DNA from 3 places in the Arthrobacter sp. LjRoot14 genome. Region 3 is predicted to be linked to each of the others. Evidence: predicted binding sites of a transcription regulator. Region 3 holds the regulator's gene; each other region holds the start of a gene.
What was found. Region 3 encodes Rex, which represses fermentation and respiration genes when NADH is low (regulators of the CRP and FNR family bind a similar motif). Its sites were predicted from a motif close to CTTGTGAANNNNTTCACAAG; they were not measured.
Positions count from the first base shown of each region.

Region 1: benA (benzoate 1,2-dioxygenase large subunit) is a predicted target of Rex. The motif match lies at 5,672-5,691, and genes of this name have one in related genera.
Region 2: ACSQ12_RS03235 (queuosine precursor transporter) is a predicted target of Rex. The motif match lies at 5,276-5,295, and genes of this name have one in related genera.

Region 1 is NZ_CAXURL020000001.1:2,239,326-2,247,115, forward strand. Features, by position in the region: gene ACSQ12_RS09965 (NAD-glutamate dehydrogenase) at 1-708, opposite strand, end outside; gene ACSQ12_RS09970 (GntR family transcriptional regulator) at 1,039-1,503, opposite strand; gene ACSQ12_RS09975 (DUF808 domain-containing protein) at 1,609-2,625, opposite strand; gene ACSQ12_RS09980 (three-helix bundle dimerization domain-containing protein) at 2,740-2,994, opposite strand; gene ACSQ12_RS09985 (benzoate/H(+) symporter BenE family transporter) at 3,172-4,461, opposite strand; gene catA (catechol 1,2-dioxygenase) at 4,569-5,465, opposite strand; gene benA (benzoate 1,2-dioxygenase large subunit) at 5,786-7,168, shown strand; gene benB (benzoate 1,2-dioxygenase small subunit) at 7,206-7,742, shown strand.
Region 2 is NZ_CAXURL020000001.1:674,514-682,303, forward strand. Features, by position in the region: gene ACSQ12_RS03200 (pyruvate dehydrogenase) at 1-187, shown strand, start outside; gene ACSQ12_RS03205 (iron chaperone) at 241-630, opposite strand; gene ACSQ12_RS03210 (serpin family protein) at 876-2,147, shown strand; gene ACSQ12_RS03215 (hydroxymethylpyrimidine/phosphomethylpyrimidine kinase) at 2,302-3,144, opposite strand; gene ACSQ12_RS03220 (hypothetical protein) at 3,213-3,644, opposite strand; gene ACSQ12_RS03225 (TIGR01777 family oxidoreductase) at 3,641-4,546, opposite strand; gene ACSQ12_RS03230 (TetR/AcrR family transcriptional regulator) at 4,601-5,257, opposite strand; gene ACSQ12_RS03235 (queuosine precursor transporter) at 5,504-6,199, shown strand; gene ACSQ12_RS03240 (dienelactone hydrolase family protein) at 6,250-6,999, opposite strand; gene tgt (tRNA guanosine(34) transglycosylase Tgt) at 7,074-7,790, opposite strand, start outside.
Region 3 is NZ_CAXURL020000001.1:3,776,846-3,784,635, forward strand. Features, by position in the region: gene ACSQ12_RS17110 (hypothetical protein) at 59-892, shown strand; gene ACSQ12_RS17115 (hypothetical protein) at 1,142-1,888, shown strand; gene ACSQ12_RS17120 (redox-sensing transcriptional repressor Rex) at 1,897-2,592, opposite strand; gene ACSQ12_RS17125 (glutaredoxin family protein) at 2,671-2,925, opposite strand; gene ACSQ12_RS17130 (HAD family hydrolase) at 3,010-3,828, shown strand; gene ACSQ12_RS17135 (30S ribosomal protein bS22) at 3,948-4,046, opposite strand; gene ACSQ12_RS17140 (helix-turn-helix domain-containing protein) at 4,210-4,422, opposite strand; gene ACSQ12_RS17145 (3-deoxy-7-phosphoheptulonate synthase) at 4,591-5,763, opposite strand; gene ACSQ12_RS17150 (acetylxylan esterase) at 6,118-7,128, opposite strand; gene ACSQ12_RS17155 (glycoside hydrolase family 95 protein) at 7,180-7,790, opposite strand, start outside.

The sequences.
Region 1 (7,790 bases), 1.5 Mb from region 3:
GAGAAAAAGGAAGTTGCCGTCGTCCAGCCACAGCAGCAAATCCTTGGTCTCCTGCACGGTTGCGTCGCTGGCCGCAGCCGCGCTGGCATCCAGGTCGGCAATTTCCGCAGTCAGGTGCCGGTGGATGGCTGCGGAATCCTCGGCGGCCGCCCGAACATCGGCCAGGACCGCCTGGAGATTCAGAGTGAGCCGGTCGGCACTGGCCTGATCCGGCAGCCTGGCGATTTCGACGGCGATCCAGGCTTCCGCGCAGCTCAAATCTCCAGTCGATTCAGGCCATGACGGCATCGCTGAAGGCTCGTTTCCCACCGGCAAGGCAGTGCGCAGCGGTACCGGCTGGATGTCCACGAGCCTGTTCGTTCCGCGGTCCCTGGCTACGGTGAACGTGGGGTGGACCAGCCAGCGTATGGCGGCATTGTCACGGGCCAGTGCCGCTGTGATGGAGGGAAGCAGATACGGCATATCCTCAGCCACGATTGCCACTATGCTGGCGTCCGTTTCACTCAGCACTCCGATGACGGCCTTGCCCGGGCCCCGGGTAGCGGCCAGCGAGCGATGGTATTCCGCACGGTTCCGGAGCGATTCGGCAGTGTAGTTCCGCAGGTCGTCGTCGGCCACAAGCTCGTAGTAGCCTGTCAGGAACTTGTCCGGTACCTCGACGGAAGGGTCCGCCGGCGCATGATCTGCAGGGCCGGTTCTTGGGGACATTGCGCTGCGCCTCCAACGCGCAAGGAGCGGCCGTGTTGCTGCGGTCGCCGGAACCCCGCGCCTGCTTTCATGATGGCTGACGCGGGCCAGGCAGTCCACCCCCTGCAGAGACAAGCAAACGATCAGCAAGAACATTGGCCAGTCGCCGCCCTGCCCCAGTCCCGCAATCATCGCCAGTGGCCGGCCTTTACCGTCGCACGCATGGTGGATTTTGGTGCTCAGCCCGCCCTTGGAGCTTCCCACGGCTGTGTCCGGAGGTCCAGCAAACAGTTCCTTGGCGGCGCGTGTGGGCGTTCGCCAGGACGACACCCACGCCAAATTCCGCAGGCGTCACTCGCCGTGGACTTCGGCCTGCTTTGCCTCGGAGCGGTCCAAGTATGCCAGCAGCAGCTCGGCGGCCCGCTCGAGTTCGCCGTTGCCCGCCAACGCGACTATCGCCCCGTGAAAGTGCTGGTTTGCGGCACCCAGCCCCTCGTCGTCGTCCGCTGCTGCGGCGATCTTGCCTTCCTCCACCGGCGCGCGCACGGGCTGCCACAGCCTCCGGGCTGCCTCCGCCGGGGATAGCGCCCACTTCGATGGTTCGGCGGACGGTGTAGACGTCGTGGATGTCGCCGGGCTCCAGGCTCGCCACAAACCCCGGTTGGGGTGCCGCACCACCAGCCGTTCGCTGGCCAGCTCGGCATAGGCCTCGCGCACCGTGTTCCGCGAGACGCCGATGTCCTCGGCAATGGTGGATTCGGTCAGCCGTGTGCCGGGGAGCAGGACTCCCTCGGTCAGCTGCAGGTGTGCGGACAGCCCGGTTCAGCTTCTCAGACGGCGAGCCCGGAGCGGATCTCACTGTGCTCTCAAAGCCCTTCCTTGAGCCTGAGCGGAAACCCCGGCCACCCCACCGGCCACAAGCTATGAAGCCGGATCGGAGTTACGGTTCGCCGGCCCGCGCGCTGCGACTGCGTCGCTCTCATCGTGCCCTTTTTCCTTATTGCCGAACGGCAGCACTTTCAGCAGCGGGCCGACGATGGCCATGACAATGAGGCCCCAGGCGAGTCCGAGGACGGCCGAGCACAGCGTGTTTACGAGCCAGCCCAGGAAGCCGCCAACCACAGCGAACCCGGCGGCGGGCTCCTCAAGGACATGGACGAGGTCGTAAGGGGCGTGCCAGCCTAGGTCGTAGGCCCCCTGCAGCATGATGTGCCCGCCAACCCAGAGCATGGCGATCGTCCCGACGAAGGTAATAGCGGCCAGCACGGAGGGCATCCCCTTGACGAGCATCTCGCCGACGTGCTGGGAAGCCTTGGAGTCCTTAGCGGCCAGGTGCAGGCCGACGTCGTCCATTTTGACGATGAGTGCGACGGCGCCGTACACGAGCACTGTGATCACGAGAGCCACGACGACCAGGATGAGGGCCCGGACCCACAGGGATTCAGTGGCCACCTCGTTCATCGAGATGACCATGATCTCGCAGGACAGGATGAAGTCCGTGGTGATGGCGCCTTTGACGACCTTGGCCTCCGCCTCGGGTCCCCGTTCGACCGCCGGTGTATCTTCCTCCGCGGAGTGATGCCCGCGGAACTTGTGCCAGACCTTCTCGGCGCCCTCGTAGCAGAGGTAGGTGCCGCCTGCCATGAGGATGAAGGGTATGGCCCCTGGGAAGAAGGCGCTGATAAGAAGCAGTGCCGGCAGGATGATCAGCAGCTTGTTTTTGAGCGAGCCCCAGAAGATCCGCTTGATCATAGGCAGTTCGCGTGAAGGGTCTGCACCGGACACGTACTGCGGGGTGACGGCGGCGTCGTCGATCACCACACCTGCGGCCTTTGCCCCCGCTTTGGCGGCACCGGCAGCGACGTCGTCCACCGAGGCGGCAGCTATGCGGGCCAGGGCTGCGATGTCGTCCAGCAGCGCGACAAGACCGCCGCTCACAGCTCGCTCCCTCGGTGGTCGAGGGCAGGCTGTCGGGCGTGAAGGTCCTGGGTGAGGTGCGTGATTGGCATGCTCAGATTATATGCGCCGTGCTATCGCGGGAGACTGTTGGTGTCAGTGTTCTGCCGGTGGCCGGTTGGCGTTCCCCCGGAGTCGGTTCTTGGCCCCGTGTTCGATCAGTGTCGGTATGTAGGTGCGGATCCGGCTGGTGTCCAGACGGGCGTACTCTTCGGCGACGAGCCCGGCGATGTAGTACCGGGATGTTTCGGGATATCGTTCGGACAGGCGGTCCGTGACTTTGGCGATGGTCTCTCGTTTTTCCGTATCGTCCATCAAATCAGTTTGAGGCCCGCCCGCGTCGGCGTCCATCAGCCTGCTTACTGCATGCTGCGGCACGGACCAGGGTCTGCCGGGGGAATGGCTGCGGCTTCGGGCGGGTGTACGCCTGCCATGAGTTGATGGACAGGACGCTTCTGAACAGTCCCAGGGACCGGTCGCGGGCCCAGGTCATGACCTCGCCCTGCGGAGAATCATGAAAACACCTCGCTAGGATCCTGTTGCAGGATGGTCCGCGCGTTCAAGGACCCGGGACACTGTGTAGCCGATGACCAGGCCCCAGAATGCCGGGTGAATGTTGGCAAGGCTCATCCCGGACATGGTCACCACGAATGTCACCAAGGACCCCAGCGTGAAGGCATTGGCGAACGCGGTGACAAAGGCTTGCTGGAGTGCCCGAAGCATCGCAATGCCGCCCAGGGTCAATATGAATTCCCTGGGTGTTGCGAGCATGAGCCGGGTCAGTGCGGGAGCGAGAAGGGCGCAGGTCATGGCCAGGACGCCGAAAACCACGGCCGCCGTGTACTGGCGCTGCCTGGCTCCTGAGGAAGTCATGAGGGCGTTGGTTGGACCGGTCACGCACGCTGAGACAGCGCCGCAGCCGGCATTGATCAACGAAAACGCACCCGAAACGATGGCGAACACGTTGACCGGCGGGTTGTGGCCTGCGGCACGGAGAACCGCGATGCCCTGCCCATTCTGAACAAACAAGACCGTCAGGGCGAGGGGAACAACCAGTTCCAGCTGGGCAGCCCAAGTGAACTCAGGAACGGTGAAGACCGGGGTGGCCAGAACCGGGCCGCCTTTTTGGAGGGAAAATTGGCCACTTAGCGCCACAGCGACACCACCAACCGCAAGAGTACCGAGCACTGGCGGAATATACCTGCCTAGCGCAGGCGCGGCAGTGAGGACCAGGAATGCGACCACCATCGGTGCAGCCACTACAGGGTTGGCCTGGGTTGAACCAACTATGTCCGTGCCGAATTTCAGGAACACCGCGGCCACCATCGCCATGACGATCGGCATGGGCACCATTGCCATGATCCTGCGGACCAATCCGGTGGCGCCCAGCGCGAGGACGAGCAATCCGGACGCGAAGAAAGCCCCCACCACCTCTGGAAAGGACAAGTGCTGCAGGGACGGACCCAGGAGCACCGTCCCGGGAATGGACCAGGCAAAGCCCAGGGGTTGTCGGTAGAGGAGAGACATCACCAGCGTCGCCGCCCCGCCCGAAAAAAGGATGCCAAACACCCAGGAAGCAAGTTGGCCCTCGGTGAGGCCTCCCGCCGCTCCCACGGCGAGGGTGACGGCTATGGGGCCGGAGGCGGAGAAGATGAGGCCGATCACGCCGTTGGAGACGTAGGGCAGGCCGAGGTCACGGAGAACCCGGCGTACGCCTGCGGGGCGAACGCCCGGACGTTCCAACAGCGGTTGGCGTTTCGGAGCCTCTACGGCTTCCACATGAGCGATGGCGGACGGGTTCTGTCGGGATGGCGGCATCAGGGCTCCTTGCAGGGGCGGCAAAAGGAAGGCGCCCCGGAGCTTGCACTCCAGAGCGCCCTCGGTGCCGGGCCGAGGCGCCGGCACCGATCTGTCAGCGGTGGCTCTTACTTGTGCTGGCCTTCCTTGGCGAGCACGTAGTCATACACCACTTCTTCGCCGGCCCCGCCATCCGTGCGCCTCTTGGGTTCCAGCATCAGCTCAGCCTTGACTGCCGAGGCGATGTCGTCCGCGTTGTGCGGGTCGCCCGGGAAGTACAGCTGCTGAGTTACGGCCTGGAATCCCGGCGCGGAAACCTTGATGTGGATGTGCGCCGGGCGCCAGGCGTGCCATCCTGCCGCGCTAATCAGCTGCCCGCATGCCCCGTCCGTGGGGATCTGGTAGGGAGCCGGGCGCATCGTGTTGATTTCGAAGCGGCCCTCATCATCTGCTTTGACCGTTGCACGGAAGAGCCACTCGGGGAGACCCGGCGCGTACTGGGAGTAGAACCCGGCGCTGTCGGCGTGCCAAATCTCCACCTGTGCGTTCTGGATGGGGTTACCGTCCGTATCGGTGAAGCGGCCGCTGAAGTGCAGCGGTGTGCCCTCCTCGTCCTCACGCATCTCTACAGTGGCAGGGGTCGGGAGCGCGGGGGACCCCGGCACGTAGTAAGGCCCTTCAATGGTGCCCACGGTTCCGGGGCGATCCTGGGAGTTGACGTCCTCCACAGTGTGCTCCAGCCACACGTCAAGGAAGAGCGGCCATTCCCCGTCGGTGCCCACCTTGATAAGCCAGGCTTTGAGTGCGTTGTATTCCTCGTAGGTGACCTGGTGCTCGACGACGATGTCATTGGCGGCTTTGATGAGTGCCCCCGCCAGCAGACTCACTCGTTCCTTCGGCACATCCAGGTGGGAGAGCTTGCCTGATGCGGCGAAGCGTTCCGTGGCCTTGGAGCCGGCTTCGACTGCAGTGCCCTCGTCCTCGTGGCGGGTGTCTGCTTGGGTCTCGGTCATGGTGATGTCCATACTCCTCTTTGAATAGGGGACGGGAACTGCTCCCGAACCCGGTGCCAACCGGGTTGGGGGCAGGATCTGAACCTGTCGCGGCGCAGTTCCCGTGATGTCCGTCTCATCGTAGGCGTCAAATAAGGACGCAACAAATATCGATTAGGCCGGTTTTCTGTCAAGAAGCAGACATAAAGGAACCCTTGGTCGAACCTAGGTATTTGCCTGATGTGAGAGCCATCACGATGGGCAAGACTTGCCTGACAACGTCCCGCGGGAACACCGCCGCCGGCAAAAATTCCTGACCATCCGTCCAGCACTCTCCAATGAAGGAGCACGCCATGACCGAGAACCTGGCCCACCTCCGCGACGTCCTTGCCGACGCCGTGATCGACGACCGTGAGAACGGCGTCATCCGTGCCAAGCGCGAAATTTTCACCGATGAAGAGATCTTCGAACTGGAGATGAAGCATATCTTCGAAGGCAACTGGGTCTATCTCGCCCACGAATCCCAGATCCCCAACGTGGGGGACTACTTCACCACCAACATCGGCCGCACCCCCGTGATGATCACCCGCGATAAGGACGAGAAACTCAACTGCCTCGTCAACGCCTGCTCGCACCGGGGTGCCATGCTGTGCCGCCGCAAGACGGACAACCGCACCACTTTCACCTGCCCGTTCCACGGCTGGACGTTCAAGAACTCCGGCGAGCTGCTGAAGGTGAAGGATTCGCGAAACGCGGGCTACCCGGAGACCTTCAATAAAGCGGGCTCCCACGACCTCACCAAAGTGGCCCGCTTCGAGTCCTATCGCGGTTTCCTCTTTGGTTCCCTGAAGGCGGACGTGCTCCCGCTCGAAGAACACCTGGGTGATGCCGCCAAGGTAATCGACTCGATCGTGGACCAGTCCCCGGAGGGGCTCGAGGTGCTGCGCGGATCGTCCACCTACACCTACGACGGCAACTGGAAGGTGCAGGCCGAGAACGGGGCAGACGGTTACCACGTCACCGCCGTGCACTGGAACTATGCGGCCACCACGGCCCGCCGCACCGCCGGCGACTCCGCCAACAAGACCAAGGCCATGGACGCCGGCAAGTGGGGCAAGGTCAAGGGCGGTTTCTATTCGTACGACCACGGACACCTGCTGCTGTGGCAGGAATGGACCAACCCGGAGGACCGCCCGCTGTGGGACCGCCGCGAGGAGCTCGTCACGAAGTACGGCGAAGAGATGGCCAACTTCATGATCAACATCTCGCGGAACCTCTGCCTGTACCCGAATGTCTACATCATGGACCAGTTCTCCTCGCAGATCCGGCACTTCCGGCCCATCTCGGCGGACCAGACCGAGGTGACCATTTACTGCATCGCGCCCAAGGGCGAATCACAGGAGAACCGGTCCAAACGGATCCGCCAGTACGAGGATTTCTTCAACGCCACCGGCATGGCCACGCCCGACGACCTCGAGGAGTTCCGGTCCTGCAACAAGACCTACTGGGCCACCTCGGCGCCTTGGAACGACATGACCCGCGGGTCCACCCATGAGATCGCAGGCCCCGACGAGCAGGCCCAGGCGCTGGGCATGACCAGGGTCATCGCCTCCGGGGTGCGCACGGAGGACGAGGGGCTCTACCCCATTCAGCACGGGTACTGGAAGGAAGTCATGGACCGGGCGCTGGCGGAGGAGGAGACCTCCACCCTGGATGCTCTTCCAGTCACAGCCTGACCCCCGTCCACGTGGAACCAGAGAGAGTGCACAACCCATGACCAACCTGACAACACCCGCTGCGGCGCTCAAGAACGCCGGGGAGATCGCCACCCTCGAGACCGTCCGCGCCTTCCTGTACAAGGAGGCCCGCCTGCTGGATGACCGCCGGTTCGATGAGTGGCTTCAGTGCTACCACCCGGACTCGGAGTTCTGGATGCCCGCATGGGACGTCGATGACCGGCTGACAGAGGACCCGCAGAACGAGATCTCGCTCATCTACTACGACAACCGCGGCGGCATTGAGGACCGGGTCTTCCGGATCAAAACGGACCGGTCCTCGGCCACGTCCCTGCCCGAGCCCCGCACCGGGCATAACATCACCGACGTCGAAATCATGGAGCACGACGGCGGCCAGGTGAAGGTGCGCTTCAACTGGTTAACCCTCTACTTCCGGTACAACACTACGGACACGTACTTCGGGACCAGTTTCTACACGATCGACCTCGCCGGCGGCGAGCCGGTCATCTTGAAGAAGAAGGTTGTCCTCAAGAACGACTACATCCACCACGTCGTGGACGTCTACATGATCTGACGGCTCCCGGCCGGTGCCCGGCATCCTGCCCGGCACCGACCTTGGCCG
Region 2 (7,790 bases), 3.1 Mb from region 3:
CGCCCACCCCGGACCGTCCTTGGTGGAGCTCATCACGGATCCGAAGGCGCTGTCGATCCCGCCGAAAATCACCGGCTCGCAGGTCCTTGGCTTCGCGACCGCCATGTCGAAGGTGGTGCTGAACCGCGGCGCCGGCGAGGCCGTGAGCATGGCCCGGAGCAACCTGCGCAACATCCCGCGGCGGTAGGTGCCCGACGACGGTTCACCGGGCCAGGCGGTTTCCGTCGCTTCCGGCGACGGCTACCGCCCGCCGTCGTGCGTGTCCGACGGCGGCTGGGAGCCGTGGCGCCCGGCGGCAAGCAGGGCCGCTGTCTTTTCGATGAGTTCGTACGGGACCGGCTTGCCCAGGGGGAATTTCAGTGTTCCCCGGGCTGCCCGGTACGGCGCTATCGCAGCTTCGAAGGCCTCGTCGCCGGCCGGGACGGGGTACACGGAAATATGGTGTGCCCAGCCCGCGAAGTAGACCACGTATTTGCCGTTCAAAGTGATGCTGGGGATGCCGTAGCTGATCGTCTCGCCGGACTCCGGGACGGCCTCATGGCACCTGCGCCGGATTTCCTGAAGTGCGCCCTGTACCTCGGCCGGAAACGACGCAATGTACTCGTCAACGTTGTCGAAATGCTGTGCCATTCACCGCTCCTTCGTCATCTCACGAGGGTACGCCGGTGCCCGCAGTGAGAGAGCGTTGCTGAAAACGTTGCGAAAAGTGGGAGAGCGTCGCCGTGCGAGACCAAAACGACGGCAAACCGTAACCCTGCGGGCATCGTTCTGCGGCGGGCAGGCTGGTTGACTGAAAGAGGCAGGACGAGTTCGGCAGAAGCCGGCTTGCCAAGGGGCCTGCACGGCCCGTCCAAGGGGCAGTCCAAGGGGGAAACATGAAAACGTACCGCGTGGCCCGGCTGGCGACGGCAGGTGCCCTGGTGGCGCTCACCGCATGTTCGGCGTCCTCTCCGGAGCTCCTGAAGGCCGACGGCGTGGATCGGGTTTCGGTGGACGGCGCAGCGTATGCCGCTGAACTGCGCTCCTTCCGGGCCTCCGCTTTCGGGCTCGGCGGAGCCCTGCTGGCCGACGGCGGCGACGGCTCCAAAGGCAACGTGGTGTCCTCGCCCGGGAGCCTGCTGATTGCCCTCGCCATGCTCCGCGCCGGGGCATCCGGCGAGACGGCCGCTGAGATGGACAGCGTCTTGATGCTTCCCGCGGAACATCGCGACGAAGCCATGAACGCGCTGCTCAGCTCACTCGGGAAGTTCGACGGCGACCCCGGCTCCGTGGATGAGGACAACCCGCCGCGGAAGCCCGTGATGCACGCCGCCAACGGCCTGTTTGTGGACAAGGGGGTCCCCACAGGGAAGCCCTTCCTGGACACACTGGCCCGGCACTATGGAACCGGCGTCTATCCCGTGGATTTCAGCAACGAAGGTGCAACGAAGCCGGCCATCGATGCCTGGGTGAACAGGAACACGGGTGGCCGGATCAAGGAGGCCCCCGCAAAGTACGATCGCGACAATACGTTCAGCCTGCTCAACTCCCTGTACTTCGCGTCCGCCTGGAGCGTGCCGTTTGATCCGAACGACACCTCGGACCTGCCCTTCACGACGGCCGCCGGCGAGAAGATCGACGCCCTGGCAATGCACAACGAGCTGGAGATGAAATACGCGCAAGGGGCTGGCTGGCAGGGCGTGGACCTGCCTTACGCCGACGGTTTCGTCATGCGGCTGGTCCTTCCGGACGCAGGCGCGGACACCGCATTCGGTGCTGAGGAGCTCACGGACATCGCGGACACGCTGGACAGCGCACCGCTGGAGACCGTGCAGATCCAGCTGCCCCGCTGGGACCACAAATGCAGTTTCGACCTGGTGAAGGTCTTCGAATCACTCGGGCTACGGAAGACCCTCACCACCACGGAGGATTTCAACAACATTCAGCCCAGGATGATGATCACCCAGGCCGCCCAGGCTGCCAACATCACGGTCGCGGAAAAGGGCACGGTTGCCGCGGCTGTCACGCAAATCAACGGTGCTGTCACCAGTGCGCCGCCGCAGCCTGAACGGGCCATCACGTTCGACCGGCCGTTCCACTATGAGATTGTGCACGTCGAAACCGGGCTGCCGCTCTTCATGGGGACGGTGGCCGACCCCCGTTCCTAGGCGGACGCTCTCTCAGATCCTGCCGCTTACAACAGGACGCTCTCTCACTTTCTTGAGGAAAGTGAGAGAGCGTCGTGGATTTTCGCGGCAGAAGTGAGAGAGCGTCCTGGATTTTCGCGCCAGAAGTGAGAGAGCGTCGTGAGCGCGGGCGGGGTTAGCGCGGGCCGCCCTGCCAGAGGGCGTCGAACGGGGCGCCCGAGGCCACGCGGTTGTGGATCCCGGCCGTCACAAAAGCCTTCGCCGTGCGGGCAGCCTCAAGCGGGGTGGCGCCCTTGGCCAGCTCGGCGGTCACTGCGGCGGCAAGGGAACAGCCGGCACCGGACACGGCTACTTCGCCCACCTTGGGGGCGGAGAGGATTTCCAGGATGTCGCCGTCGTAAAAGACGTCGACGGCGTCGGGCCCGGCCAGGCGCACGCCGCCCTTGGCCAGCACTGCGGCTCCGCTCAGCTCATGGATGCGGATGGCTGCCGCTTTGAGGGATTCGACGTCGGTGATTTCCAGGCCGGACAGCGACTCGGCTTCGAAATGGTTGGGCGTGACAAAGGTGGCCAGCGGCAGGATCTGTGCCTTCAGTGCCTCGTCCGTGTCCAGCGCGTGGCCCGGTTCCTGGCCCTTGCAGATCAGCACCGGGTCCAGCACCACGTTGGCAAACCCGCCGGCAGCCAGCGCGGACGCCACGGTCGAAATCGTGGCGGGGCTGCCCAGCATGCCGATCTTTACGGTGTCCAGCACGGAAGGTGCGCCGGACGCGGCGCCGTACGCCGACGTCGTCGCCTCCAGCTGGTCCGCGATAACCTGCTGGTCCACCGGTACAAAACGGTGGTTCCAGTTGTCGTTCGGGTTGAAGGAAACGATGCAGGTCAGGTTGGCGATGCCAAAGACACCCAGTTCCTGGAACGTCTTCAGGTCAGCCTGTGCACCGGCACCGCCCGTCGCCTCGGAACCGGCAATGGTCAGGGCGACGGCGGGATACGTGTCAACAGCAACAGAAGTCATCCACCCATACTGCCACCGCGCCTAAAAACACCGCATTGTGCGTATGACCAATATGACTGAACGGCTGGCTACGGGACGTCGGGTGCGTGTGCCGGCGACCCGCCGTCGTCGGACTGCCGGGCAAGCTTCCAAACAGCAAGGCGGCCCACCGCAGCCGACGTTCCCATCGCAGCGGCTGTGAACAAGTCCGGCGGAGAGTTGAACCCTCCAAAAGGCATGCCCAGGGCAAGGCCCAGGATGCCGAAGGCAGCGACATGCAGCCACTGCCTTGCGACCGGCCGCATCAGCAGGCCCAGGGGCAGGGCCAGGCCCCAGCCGACGACTACCGCGGGGATGGCACCGACGAACAGGGCCATTACCGCGAACCAGACGCCGGACACCGCACCGGAATTGAGCAGATGCACACGTGCGCCGAGAACCAGGCAGAACGTCACATGCGTCACGAGGATGCCGAGCCACACCGCGCCGGCGCCAAGCCCCACACGCCGCGGCCGGCTCATGCCCGGCGCCCGGTGATGTCCTGCAGTGCCCTGCCCAGCTCGGCGTGCCGGAAGATGAAGCCGGCGTCCAGCAGTTTCCGCGGCTGGACCCAGCGGCTTTTGAGGACCAGTTCGGTCTCGGTGCGGATCATCACGGCGCCGAGCTCCAGCAGCCAGCCGGGCGTGGGCAGGCCGAACGGGACGCCATGGGCCCGGCGTACCAGGCGCATCAGCTCCCGGTTGTCCACGACGTCGGGCGAAGCCACATTCACCGGCCCCGTGAGGTCGGTCCGCTGGTGTACAAACAACGCGCTGCGGTAGAGGTCCTCCACATGGACCCAGCTGAACTTCTGGCTGCCGCCGCCCATGTGCCCGCCGAGGCCGACCCTGGCGAGAGCCGCGAAAGGCCGCATCACCCCGCCTCCCGGACCGAGCACGATGGAGATCCGGAGCGGGACCCTGCGCGTGAGGGGCGTTTCGGCGGCGGCCAGGGCGGACTCCCAGGCCCGGGCGACCTCAACGGAGAACCCGTGACCCAGCTCGCCGTCGTGCTCCGACTGGGGTGAGTCTTCCGCGTGGCGGTAGATCGTGCCGGTGCTGGCGTTGAGCCAGGTCGCCGGGGGAGCGGAACAGCGGGCCACCGCGCGGCCAAGTTCCGCCGTCGTGGACACCCGGGAGTCCAGGATTTGCGCCTTGTTCCGTTGGCTGTAGCGGCAGTCCACCGAACGTCCGGCGAGGTTCACCAGCAGTTCGGCACCGTCAAGTGCCCGGGTGAGTCCGTCGTCGTCGCCCCAGCGGACTGTGTCAGCGCCGGTGCGGCCGACGGTGCGCACCTGCCAGCCGTCCTGTTCGAAGCGCGTCCGGAAATAGCCGCCGATGAAGCCGGATGCGCCGGCCAGGACCACGGTCTTTCTGTTGTTCATGATTCCCCCCAATGATCGTTGCTGGCTCTGGTTGCCGCCGTTGTTGGTGCCCGGCTAGTCCCGGACGCTGCGGCTCAGGCTGAGGACATCGTCCAGGACCTTGCTGACGCCGGGGATCCTCGCGAGGGAAAGCCCGCGTGCAATCAGCGGCGCCACGCCGTCGACCAGCTTCCGGGTGCGGCGCCGGTCCGCCGACGTGTCGTAGACCCAGAAGAGCGCCACACCCATGTAGCCGAGCCACAGCAGTTCCGGAAGGTCCGCGCGGAATTTCCTCGGAACCGCCGGGCTTGCACCCTCCACGATGTCCCGGAAGATGGCCAGCGAGGCGTCACGGGCGGCCGTGGACTCGCCGGAGAACGGGTTAACGGGCGACGTCGGCCGGATGGCCGTGGCAATGAATTCGGCGCCGAAGCGGTGGTACGGCTCCATCACGTCGAGTCCGGCGTGCAGCGTCGCCTTGAGCCTGCCGCTGAGGTCCTTGATTCCCTCGACGGCTTCGGCAGCCTTCGCCGCGTGCTCGGCCTGGACCTGGACGTAGAGCTCCTGGACCAGTTCGTCCTTGGATGCGAAGTAGTAATAGGCGTTCCCCACGGACACTCCGGCCTCGGTGGCGATGGCGCGCATGGTGGTCTTCTCGAAGCCGTCCTCGCGGAACATGCGCAGGGCCACGTCCGCCACCAACTGCCGGGTCTGCTCGCTCTTGCTTGCCATGGGTTAACCGTCTTTCATTTTTTGAACGTGTTCAAGAAGTGTGACACGAAAACTGAACGTGTTCAAATGCGCTGCCGAATGCGCAAAAGTCGCACCTCGCCCACCCGGTGGTGCGACAATGGAACACGGTTCCGGCGGCAGGGCGCTGCGGGAACCCCTCCCAGTGCTAATACAGCCGGCCGCCGCGGCGGATCTCCTCCGCAACTTTCCCGGGCAGCCGCGCGAACCACTCCGAACGGATCACCCATGACTTCCGCCAAGACTTTCCCCGCCTCCGCGGCGCCGAAATTCGCCTCGATCGGTTCCCCCTATTTCGGCATCCTGCTGGCCGTCATGGCGGTGGTGCTGCTCCTGTCCAACATCGGGGCATCAAAGGGCGTGGCGATCGGCCCGATCATCACCGACGGCGGCTTCTTCCTCTTTCCGCTGGCCTACATCCTGGGCGACGTCATCAGCGAGGTCTACGGGTTCAAGGTGGCGCGCAAGGCAATCGTCACCACGTTTGCCCTGTCGGTGTTCGCCTCCGCCTGTTACTGGGTGATCATTGCGCTGCCCGGCTTCGACGACGAGTTCGGTGCCTCCAAGCAGGCCGCACTTGAGGGCGCGCTGGGGCCGGTTCCGCAGATCGTCCTGGCTTCGCTGCTGGCGTTCCTGGCCGGCCAGACCATCAACTCCTGGATCCTGGTGAAGATGAAGGCCCGCACGGGCGAGAAATCCCTGTGGGCGCGGATCATGGGCTCCTCAGTGGCCGGCGAGTTCGTGGACACGCTCATCTTCTGCAGCATTGCGGCGTCCGTCATCGGCATCACCGACGCCGGAAGCTTCGTGAACTACGTGCTGGTGGGCTTCCTCTACAAGACCCTGGTGGAGTTCCTCTTTGTGCCCGTGACCGCGTCAGCCATCGGCTGGATCAAGAAGCGCGAACCGAGCTACGGCGCGTAGGCCCCGAAGCCGCCAGCCCCGAAGCCGCCAGCCCCGCTAGCGCCAGCGGCTCAGCCCTTGAGCGTTGAGCCGAGGAGGGCCTCCAGTTCGCGGAAGTGCCGTTCCGTGGCCTCGGCGTGGAATGCAGAGGTGTCGGCCATCGAATAGCCGTGGGATGCCCCGGGGTAGATCTCGTTCGTAGCCTCGAGGCCCGCGGCGTCGAGCGCCCCGCCCAGGCGCGCGACGGCGTCGGCATCCATGCTCTGATCATGGTCGGCGTGGCCGAACACGAACCGGGCCGTGGCGTTGCCGAGTCCCAGGTGGGGACTGTCGGGGGCATCGGTGGCAAGTCCGCCGCCGTGGAAGCCCGCGCATGCTGCGACCACCTCAGGATGGGCAGTGGCTGTGCGCACCGCGAGCCGGGCGCCCATGCAGTAGCCGAACGTGCCGATCGGGCCCGGTTCGACGCCGTCGAGGGTGCGCAGCGCAGCAACCCACGCGTCAATGTCCGGCTGCGCCTTGTCGGTGGTGAGGCGTCCGACCCGCGGGAACGCTGCCTTGCCGGCAGCAGCCCGGCCTTCCGGGGTGGTCATGTCCGTGTGCGGTTCGATATCTGCGGCCGTCCCTTCGCGGTAGAAGGTGTTCGGCGCCAGGACCACGTAGCCCCAGTCGGCGATGCGCTGAGCCATCTCCTGGATGCGGGGACGCAGGCCGAAGGCGTCCATGTAAAGGATGACACCCGGCCAGGGGCCCGTGCCGTTGGAGGGGCGGGCGACAAGGGCCTCTGCAGTTCCGTCTGCGGCTGGGATCTCGATGAGCATTCGGTCAGGATATCGGAGGGCGACGGCGGCAGGGCGCCTTTGGGGCGCCCCGCCCCCTGCGTCCTGCGTCCCGCCTAGGAGTAGTAGCGCCCCAGGGTCTCGGCCTTGAAGTCGAAGAAGTTGCCGGCCTCGATGGCGAGCCGGGCGTCGTCCACCATCTTCACCACGAAGCGTTCGTTGTGGATCGAGATCAGCGTGGCGGAGACCATTTCCTTGGCCTTGAACAGGTGGTGGATGTAGGCCCGGGAGTAGTTCAGGCAGGCGTAGCAGTCGCAGCCTTCCTGCAGCGGGCCGAAGTCGCGCTTGTACTTGGCGCCGGAGAGGTTGAACCGTCCCTCCGGGTGGTAGAACGCCGAGTTCCGGGCCACGCGTGTGGGGGAGACACAGTCGAAGGTGTCCGCGCCGTTCTCGATCGCGGTGAAGATGTCGTCCGGCTCGGAAATGCCGAGCAGGTGCCGGGGCTTGTTTTCCGGCAGCTCCTCGTTGCACCAGCGCACGATCGTGCCCAGGTTTTCCTTCTCCAGAGCCCCGCCGATGCCGAAGCCGTCGAAGTTCATCGCGCCGAGGTCGCGGCAGGCCTTGCGGCGCAGGTCCTCGTACTGGGCGCCCTGGATCACACCGAACAGCGCCTGGTACGGCTTCCCTACCCGCTCGGAGGTCAGCCGGAAGTGCTCGGTGATGCAGCGTTCGGCCCAGCGCCGGGTGCGTTCCAGCGACTCCTCCTGGTAGCCGCGGGAATTCTGCAGCGTGGTGAGCTCATCGAAGGCGAACATGATGTCCGCGCCGATCTG
Region 3 (7,790 bases):
GAACCGTTACTGATCCCGGTACCCGTTTAATCAGTAGTCGACCCGCAAAGGACCAACTATGAGCACGCCTCCAGCAAACCCGGCCAACCCGAACGAACCTGAGAACGGCAAGCCCGGCCCCGACGCTCCCCAGTACGGCCAGAACGCGCCGGAATCCCCCGCAGCACCGCAGTACGGCCAGCAGCCCCCGGCAGCGCCCCAGTATGGCCAGAACGCACCGCAGTACGGCCAGCAGCAGTACGGCCAGCAGCCCCCCGCAGCGCCCCAGTACGGGCAGAACGCACCGCAGTACGGCCAGCAGCAGTACGGCCAGCAGCCCCCCGCAGCGCCGCAGTACGGGCAGCAGCCGCCCTTCGGTCAGGCGCCGCAGCAGTACGGCCAGTCCCCGTATGCCCAGTACCCGTCCGAACAGCCACAGGGTGTCGCCGCCGGCGGTGTGCCGAAAATGGTCAACAACGCGTTCTGGATGATCATCGCAGCGGGCGTCCTGTACATCATTTCCATGCTGGTAGCCATCCCTGCCCTGGACGATCCCGCCATGCGGAACCAGTTCGAGGACCAGATGAGGGCCAGCGGGGCGGACGTCGACTTTGAGTCCATCAAGGGCCTTGTGATCGGCATGATGGTGGTCTTCGGCCTCATCGGCGCCGGCCTCTACGCCCTGGTTGCCTTCAACGTGCGCAAGGGCAAGAACTGGGCCCGCATCCTCGGAACCGTCTTTGCAGCCCTGTCGATCTTCAGCCTGGTTCCGTTCAGCATCGGCACCATCTCGGCTTTGCTTGGCATCGCCGCCATCGTGATGCTTTACCTCCCGGCGTCCGCACCGTACTTCCGGAAGCAGCAGCCTTTCGGCAGCCCCTACTCGCAGCCGGGCAACCCGTACGGCCGCTAACCCTGCCAGCACCACGGTTCCAGCCGGAGGGCGTGGACTTTGGACGGCCCGGGCGACACCAGTCGCCGGTCCCCGGAGTCCGCGCCCTCTGCGTTTGTCCCGCTGTTCCTTGAGCCGAAATTGAGCCGCAAACTATGCACAGAAAGCCCCCGCACACGGTACCGTGTTAGCAAAATCACGCTGGGGGCAGGAAGACGTGGCTGATCCCGGTGGCTGATTGCCCGTTAGCCGACTCGTAAAGGATCAACCATGAGCACTCCGCCCGTCCCGCCGTCGTACCCCGGCGATTCCCCGTCCGGCGGGCAATACGGCCAGCAGCCGCAATACGGGCAGGGCCCGTCGCCCTTCGCGCAGGCACCGCAGTTCGCTCAGGCGCCCCAGTATGGCCAACCTGCTCAGTACAGTCAGACCCAGCACGGTCAGCCGCAGTACAGTCAGCCGCAGTACGCGCAGGCACAGCAGCCGCAGCAGTTCGGGAACCAGCAGTACACGGTCTACCCCTCGGAGCTGCCGCAGCGGGGAAACTCGGCGGCAAGCGCCGCTCCACCGCTGGTGAACATCTCTTTCTGGCTGTTAATCGTTGCTTGCCTCCTCTGGGTTGGCTCGGTGCTCCTCTCGCTGGGTTCCATCGACGACCCCGCCATGCGCCGGGCGTTTGATGCCAGGCTGGCAGCCAGCCGGGCTGACGTGGATTTCGAGGCCCTCAAGGGCATCATCGTGGGAATGGTGATGCTGATCGCGGCCGTCGGAGTGCTGCTGTATGCGCTGGTGGCGTTCAACATCCGGAAGGGCCGGAACTGGGCCCGGATTCTCGGCACCATCCTGGCGGCATTCTCGCTGCTGGGCGTTCTCCAAATGGGGCTCGGAACGCCGTCCATCCTCGCCGGAGTGGCTGCAATGGTGCTCCTCTACCTACCCTCCGCCGCGCCGTATTTCAGGAAGTACCACCCGTTCGCAAGCCCGTACGGCCAGCCGGGCTACCCCTACGGCCGCTGAGGGCAGTACTACTCCGCGTCCTCCGGGGCCTGGATCCGCTGGGCGTGGTAGGCCAGGATCTGCAGCTCGGTGGCCATGTCCACCTTGCGCAGGTTCACGCCCGGCGGGACCTGGAGCATGACCGGCGCAAAGCTGAGGATGCTCCGCACTCCTGCGGCGATGACGCGGTCGCACACGCCCTGCGCCACGGCGGCGGGCAGCGCCAGCACCACCATGTTGGCGCCGGTCCGCTGGAGGACCGGTTCGAGGTCAGCGACGTCACTGACCCGCAGCCAGCCCACCTCGTTGCCCACCACCATCTGGTCAGCATCGAAAATGGCCACGACGTCGAATCCGCGCGATTCGAAGCCGCCGTACCGCGCGAGGGCCTTGCCGAGGTTGCCGGCGCCCACGATTGCCACTTTCCAGTCGCGGGTGAGCCCGAGCGCGGCTGAGATGTTGCGGCTGAGGTACTGCACTTCGTAGCCAACGCCTCGGGTGCCGTAGGACCCCACATGCGAGAGGTCTTTCCGGAGGGTGGACGAGCTGACGCCGGAGGCTTCGGCCAGGGACTCTGAGGAGACGCGTTCGACGCCTTCGGCCAGCATGGTGGTGAGGGCGCGCAAATAGATGGTCAGCCGTGCCACGGCCGCGGGCGGAATCTGCTTGGCCGCAGTTCCGCTGTCCCCGTGAACAGCCTCGGGGGATGAATCCAGCGAAGTCACTATCTGCTCCATTGCGTCGCGTTGTGAGTCCACTCTAGAGCCCCGTCCGCACTGCCAACAAAGCAGGAGTCGCCGCGCCTATTTGGCCGCAGCCTGGCGAAGGATCCGCTCAAGGCGGGTTTCGTCGATCTTCCAGAAGTCACGCTGGATCCCGTCCACCAGGACCACGGGGATCTCTTCGGCGTAACGCTCGCGCAGCTCCGGATGGTTGTCCACCAGTTGTTCCGTCCACTCAAGTCCCAGGGCGGCAGTGACCCGTTCGACGGCGTCGCGCGCCGCCTCGCACAGGTGGCAGTCAGCTTTGGTGATGAGGACGACGTCGGGTTTTGCCATGCCTCAACCGTAGCCCGGGCCGCCGCTCCGCCGCGACGGCAGGCCCGTGACAGCCTGGACCGGCCCATTGACTAGACTCAAGTCATGCCCGAGGAGAAGTACGTCGCCGTAGTCCGGCAGCCGGCCGGTGCGTTGCAGCACGGCGAGGCTGCCTTCTTCGACGTCGATAACACCCTCATGAAGGGCGCCAGCCTCTTCCACGTAGCCCGGAAAATGCATCAGCGCGGCGCGTTCACCCTGCCGCAGGCGGCCGGGATGGCCTGGAAGCAGTTCAAGTTCGTCCTCCGCGGCGAGAACATGGATGACGTCCACGCGGTCCGGGACTCGGCCTTGACGCTGGCTGCCGGAATCACGGTGGAGGACATCAAGGCCCTCGGCGAAGAAGTCTTCGACGAAATGATTGAGTCCAGAATCTGGCCCGGCGCCAAGGCACTGGCCCAGCAGCACCTCCGTGTGGGGCGCATGGTGTGGCTGGTGACCGCTACCCCCATCGAGGTGGCCACGGTGATTTCCACCCGGCTGGGCCTGACCGGTGCCCTGGGAACAGTGGGCGAGATCGAGAACGGTGCCTACACCGGCCGGCTGGTGGGCGACATCCTGCACGGCCAGGCCAAAGCGGTGGCTGTCCAAGGCATTGCTGATGCCGAGGGCCTGGACCTCCAACGGTGCTGGGCCTACAGCGATTCGCACAATGACATCCCGCTGCTAAGCATGGTGGGCCATCCCGTGGCCATCAACCCCGACTCCCGGCTCCGCCGCCACGCCCGCGAAAACAACTGGCCGGTGTACGACTTCCGCTCGGGACGCCGCGCCGCCACGCTCGGACTGAAGGCGGCCACGGTTGGCGGGGCCGTGTACGGCCTCTGGAGGGGCTTCACGCGCTTCCGCGGCCCCACGGTCTAGTCGCGGCCCGCCCCAGCTCCAGGCCTGCCCTTGCAGCGGACGTCGCAGGGATTCGCCCGGCCCAAAGAAAAATGCCCGCTGCCAAAGGCAACGGGCATCTCACGCTGTAGGAAGTATCTCTACTTCTTGTTACGGCGCTGGTGGCGGGTCTTACGAAGCAACTTGCGGTGCTTCTTCTTGGCCATACGCTTGCGACGCTTCTTAATAACTGAACCCACGAAAGTTCCTTACAAACTAGATGGAGTACCTGTCTGATGGAAGAGGTCCGTGGACTAGGCAACAGACTAAACAACAAACAGATTCTTACAATAACGAAAAACGTTCCCTAACAGGGTACCGCTTATCCGGCGCACCCACTGACCGCACTCCGTTTGTGGCAGCTCAGGCGGTGTCCGACTGGCCTTCCACGACAGCACCCTTGACGTACTGTTCGACGGCGGACTCCGGCACCCGGAAGGACCGGCCGAAGCGGACGGCCGGCATCTCTCCGGAATGGACAAGGCGGTACACGGTCATTTTGGAAACGCGCATGAGCTCGGCCACTTCGGCCACAGTCAAGAACTGAGCGTTCGAGAAGTTCGACTCTGCGGACATTTCCCTTATTCCTTTGTTAACAGCTGATAAAGGCAACCCCATTGAAACCCCATTGCGGTGTGCCGATGCTGAGCCATCAACCTACCCTGTGCTAGTTACTCTAGTGGCTGATGGTGCCATTGTGAAAGTCATTGGGCGGTACCAGTTTTCGGCGGATCCGGGGGAAAATCAGCCCTCCAGGGCGCCGCGCCGCTTGCGCGCAGATGCTGCCAGCTGGCCCAGCACCGACGCCGTGACGTCCCATTCCATGCAGGCATCCGTCACGCTCTGGCCGTAGACCAGTTCGTCAGTGCCGGCCGCGTGGTCGGCCACATCGAGGTTCTGCGCCCCGCCCACGAGGAAGCTCTCCAGCATGACGCCGGCAATCGCCGCGGCCGCCGCTCCGCCGTCTTCCAGCTGCGCGCCGATTTCGAGCGCCACCTCGGCCTGGCGGTGGTGGCTCTTGCCGCTGTTGGCGTGGCTGGCGTCCACGATCAGCCGGGGGTTGAGCTGCTTGCCGGCCAGTTTCGCCGAGGCCGCTTCGACGTCCGCCGCGGAGTAGTTGGGGCCCTTGCGTCCGCCGCGGAGGATCACGTGTGTGTCCGGGTTGCCGGCGGTGGCCACGAGTGCGGCCCGGCCATCGCCGTCGATCCCCAGGAAGGCCTGGGATGCCGCGGCGGCGCTGCAGGCATCGACCGCAACCTGGAGGTCGCCGTCGGTACCGTTCTTGAATCCGATGGGCATGGAGAGTCCGGAGGCCAGCTGGCGGTGGATCTGGCTTTCGGTGGTGCGGGCACCGATGGCGCCCCAGGAGACGAGGTCTGCCATGTACTGCGGGCTGATTGGTTCCAGGAACTCCGTGGCCGTCGGAAGGCCAAGCGACGTGACCTGCTTCAGGAACTGGCGGGCGGCACGCAGTCCGGTGGCGATGTCATGGCTGCCATCCAGGTGGGGATCGTTGATGAGGCCCTTCCAGCCCACCGTGGTGCGCGGCTTTTCGAAGTAGGTCCGCATGACGATCAGCAGGTCTTCCTTGTGCTTCTCCGCCTGGCTCACCAGCCGGCGGGCGTATTCCAGGCCGGCCTTGGGGTCGTGGATGGAGCAGGGTCCCACGATCACCAGCAGGCGGTCGTCCACGCCGTCCATGATGGCCCGGACTTCGTCCCTGCCGCGTTCGACGACGCCTGCCACCCGGGCGTCCAGCGGCAGTTCAGCGATCATGTCCTGGGGCGACGGCAGGGCCTGGAATTCGCTGACGCGCAGGTTCGAGGTGGATTTCTGCGCGGACGCAGGGCCTTCCGGGGAACCTTTGGTTTCCGGGGAAGTGGAAGGCTGTGTTTCGGTGGCTGCTGCGGTGCTCATGTGTGCGGGTCCTGTTCCGGATGGTGCGGAGCGGGCCCAGATCAGAACCCGCCGGAGAAATGGCGAAGGGCAGAGAATGATCTCTGCCCTGTTGGCTCTGAAGGAAAGTTGGATGCGTGTCAGTTAGACGCGGGCCCCTCCAGAGCCAACGAAAAATACGCATACCAACGGTTAGTCATAGCCAAGACCATAACCGCCGCACGCACCGTCCGCAAATTCATGCCCCTTTCGCGACCTCATATTGCGGACCCCTAACCGCGCGGCCTCTCCCAACTGACTCGCACTTAACGCTCCGAAAACGCGATTTCGCAGCGTTAAGTGCGAGTCAGTTGGGTGGGCCGGGAAAGCGGAACCTCAGCCGAGCAGCTTGCGCAGGTACTCCAGCTGGCGGTTCCACTGGTGTTCCTGGCCGCCCTCATGGTTATTGAAGCGGTACACCTCGATCTCCTTCGCCGGAGCCTCGTTTCCAGCGGCTGTTCCGTAGGCATTGAAGCTGGCAAAGACCGTCGACGGCGGGCAGATGTCATCCGCCTGCGCGGCCGAGAACAGCGCCGGGGCCGTTGCCGCCCGTCCCAGGTTGACGCCGTCGAAGTAGTTCAGCACGGCCAGGATCGACTCGTAGCGGTCGCGGTGGCGGGCCAGGAACGCGGCGATTTCGGGATAGGGCCCGCGCGGCGTGATGTCGATGGCGCGGGGAAAGTCCTGCAGGAACGGCACATCCGGCAGCGCCGCGATCACGCCGTCGAGCCTTCCGGCTGCGAGGCCGGCCACGGCAACGGTGATACCGCCGCCCTGGCTGACTCCCGCCACCACAACCCGTGAGGCATCGACGGCGGGATGGGCCTGCGCCGCTTCCACCGCACGGAAGGCGTCCACGTAGACCCGGCGATAGTAGTACTCCTCGCGGCTTCCGACACCGCGGGTCATAAGTCCCGCGTGCGCCACATCGCCCGCGGAGGGATGCGGGTCCGCCGTGTGGCCCAGGAGTCCGCCGTAGCCCTGCCCGCGGGTATCCATGATGAAGTGCGCGTAGCCGGCCTGCGCCCACTTGGTGTCCTGGTTCGACAGCCCGCGGCCGCCCGAATACCCCACGTACTGCACGACGACGGGAAGCGGCTCGTCCGCGGGCCTGTTCGCCGGCAGGTGCAGCCAGCCCTTCACCGGGGACCCGCCGAAGCCTGCGAACGTGACGTCGAAGGTGTCGATCACCGTCAGGTAGTTGTCCACGGGTTCGAAGACCGCGTCCAGCGGGTATTCCCGGGCTTCGCTGATGGTGCGGTCCCAGAAGGCGTCAAGATCCGCGGGTGCGGTGACGCCGGACGTGTAGTTTCGGAGCTGCTCAAGCGGTAAGTCGAAGAGGGGCATCGGTATTCCGGTTCTGTGAAGCGGGCTGATAGGTACGTTGTGGTGATCGTGTCAGGCGGATCCTGCAGTTTCCAGCCGCCACGGCGACAGGTTGAGGACTGTGTCCGAGTGCGGCCGGAGGTGAAGTTCCTGGACGCGGTTACCGTAACGGACCGCAATGACCTGGTCCGTCCCGGCTGAGAATGAGGCCCCTGCCAGGCGCCCCGCACGCCACTCCAACGAGACCCGGATGCCCGAACGGGCCCGCAGGCCGGAAGCACCGCCGTCGGGCAGGTCCGGCGGAAGAGCCGGCAGCAGCTCGATCTCCCGGACTGCTCCGTGGGTTGCGCTGTGATGGATCCGGTGGCTTTGCAGCAGGCACTCGGCGATGCCGGCCACGTAGCCCAGGTTTCCGTCGATCTGGAACGGCGGATGCGCGCCGAAGAGGTTCGGATACAGGCCTCCGCTCTGCCCTCCCCGGTCCGTGGCCATGTCCCGAAAAAAGAGCCGCAGCAGGGTGTTGACGTTTGCCGGCTGGCGCAGCCGTGCGCGCAGCAGGATCTTCCATGCAAGGGACCAGCCGGTGGACTCGTCGCCGCGGGAATCGAGGCTGGCAGCGACGGCTGCTTCCAGTTCCGGGCCGAGGAGCGCGTCGCCGGGGTAGGCCGGGTACAGGTGGCTGA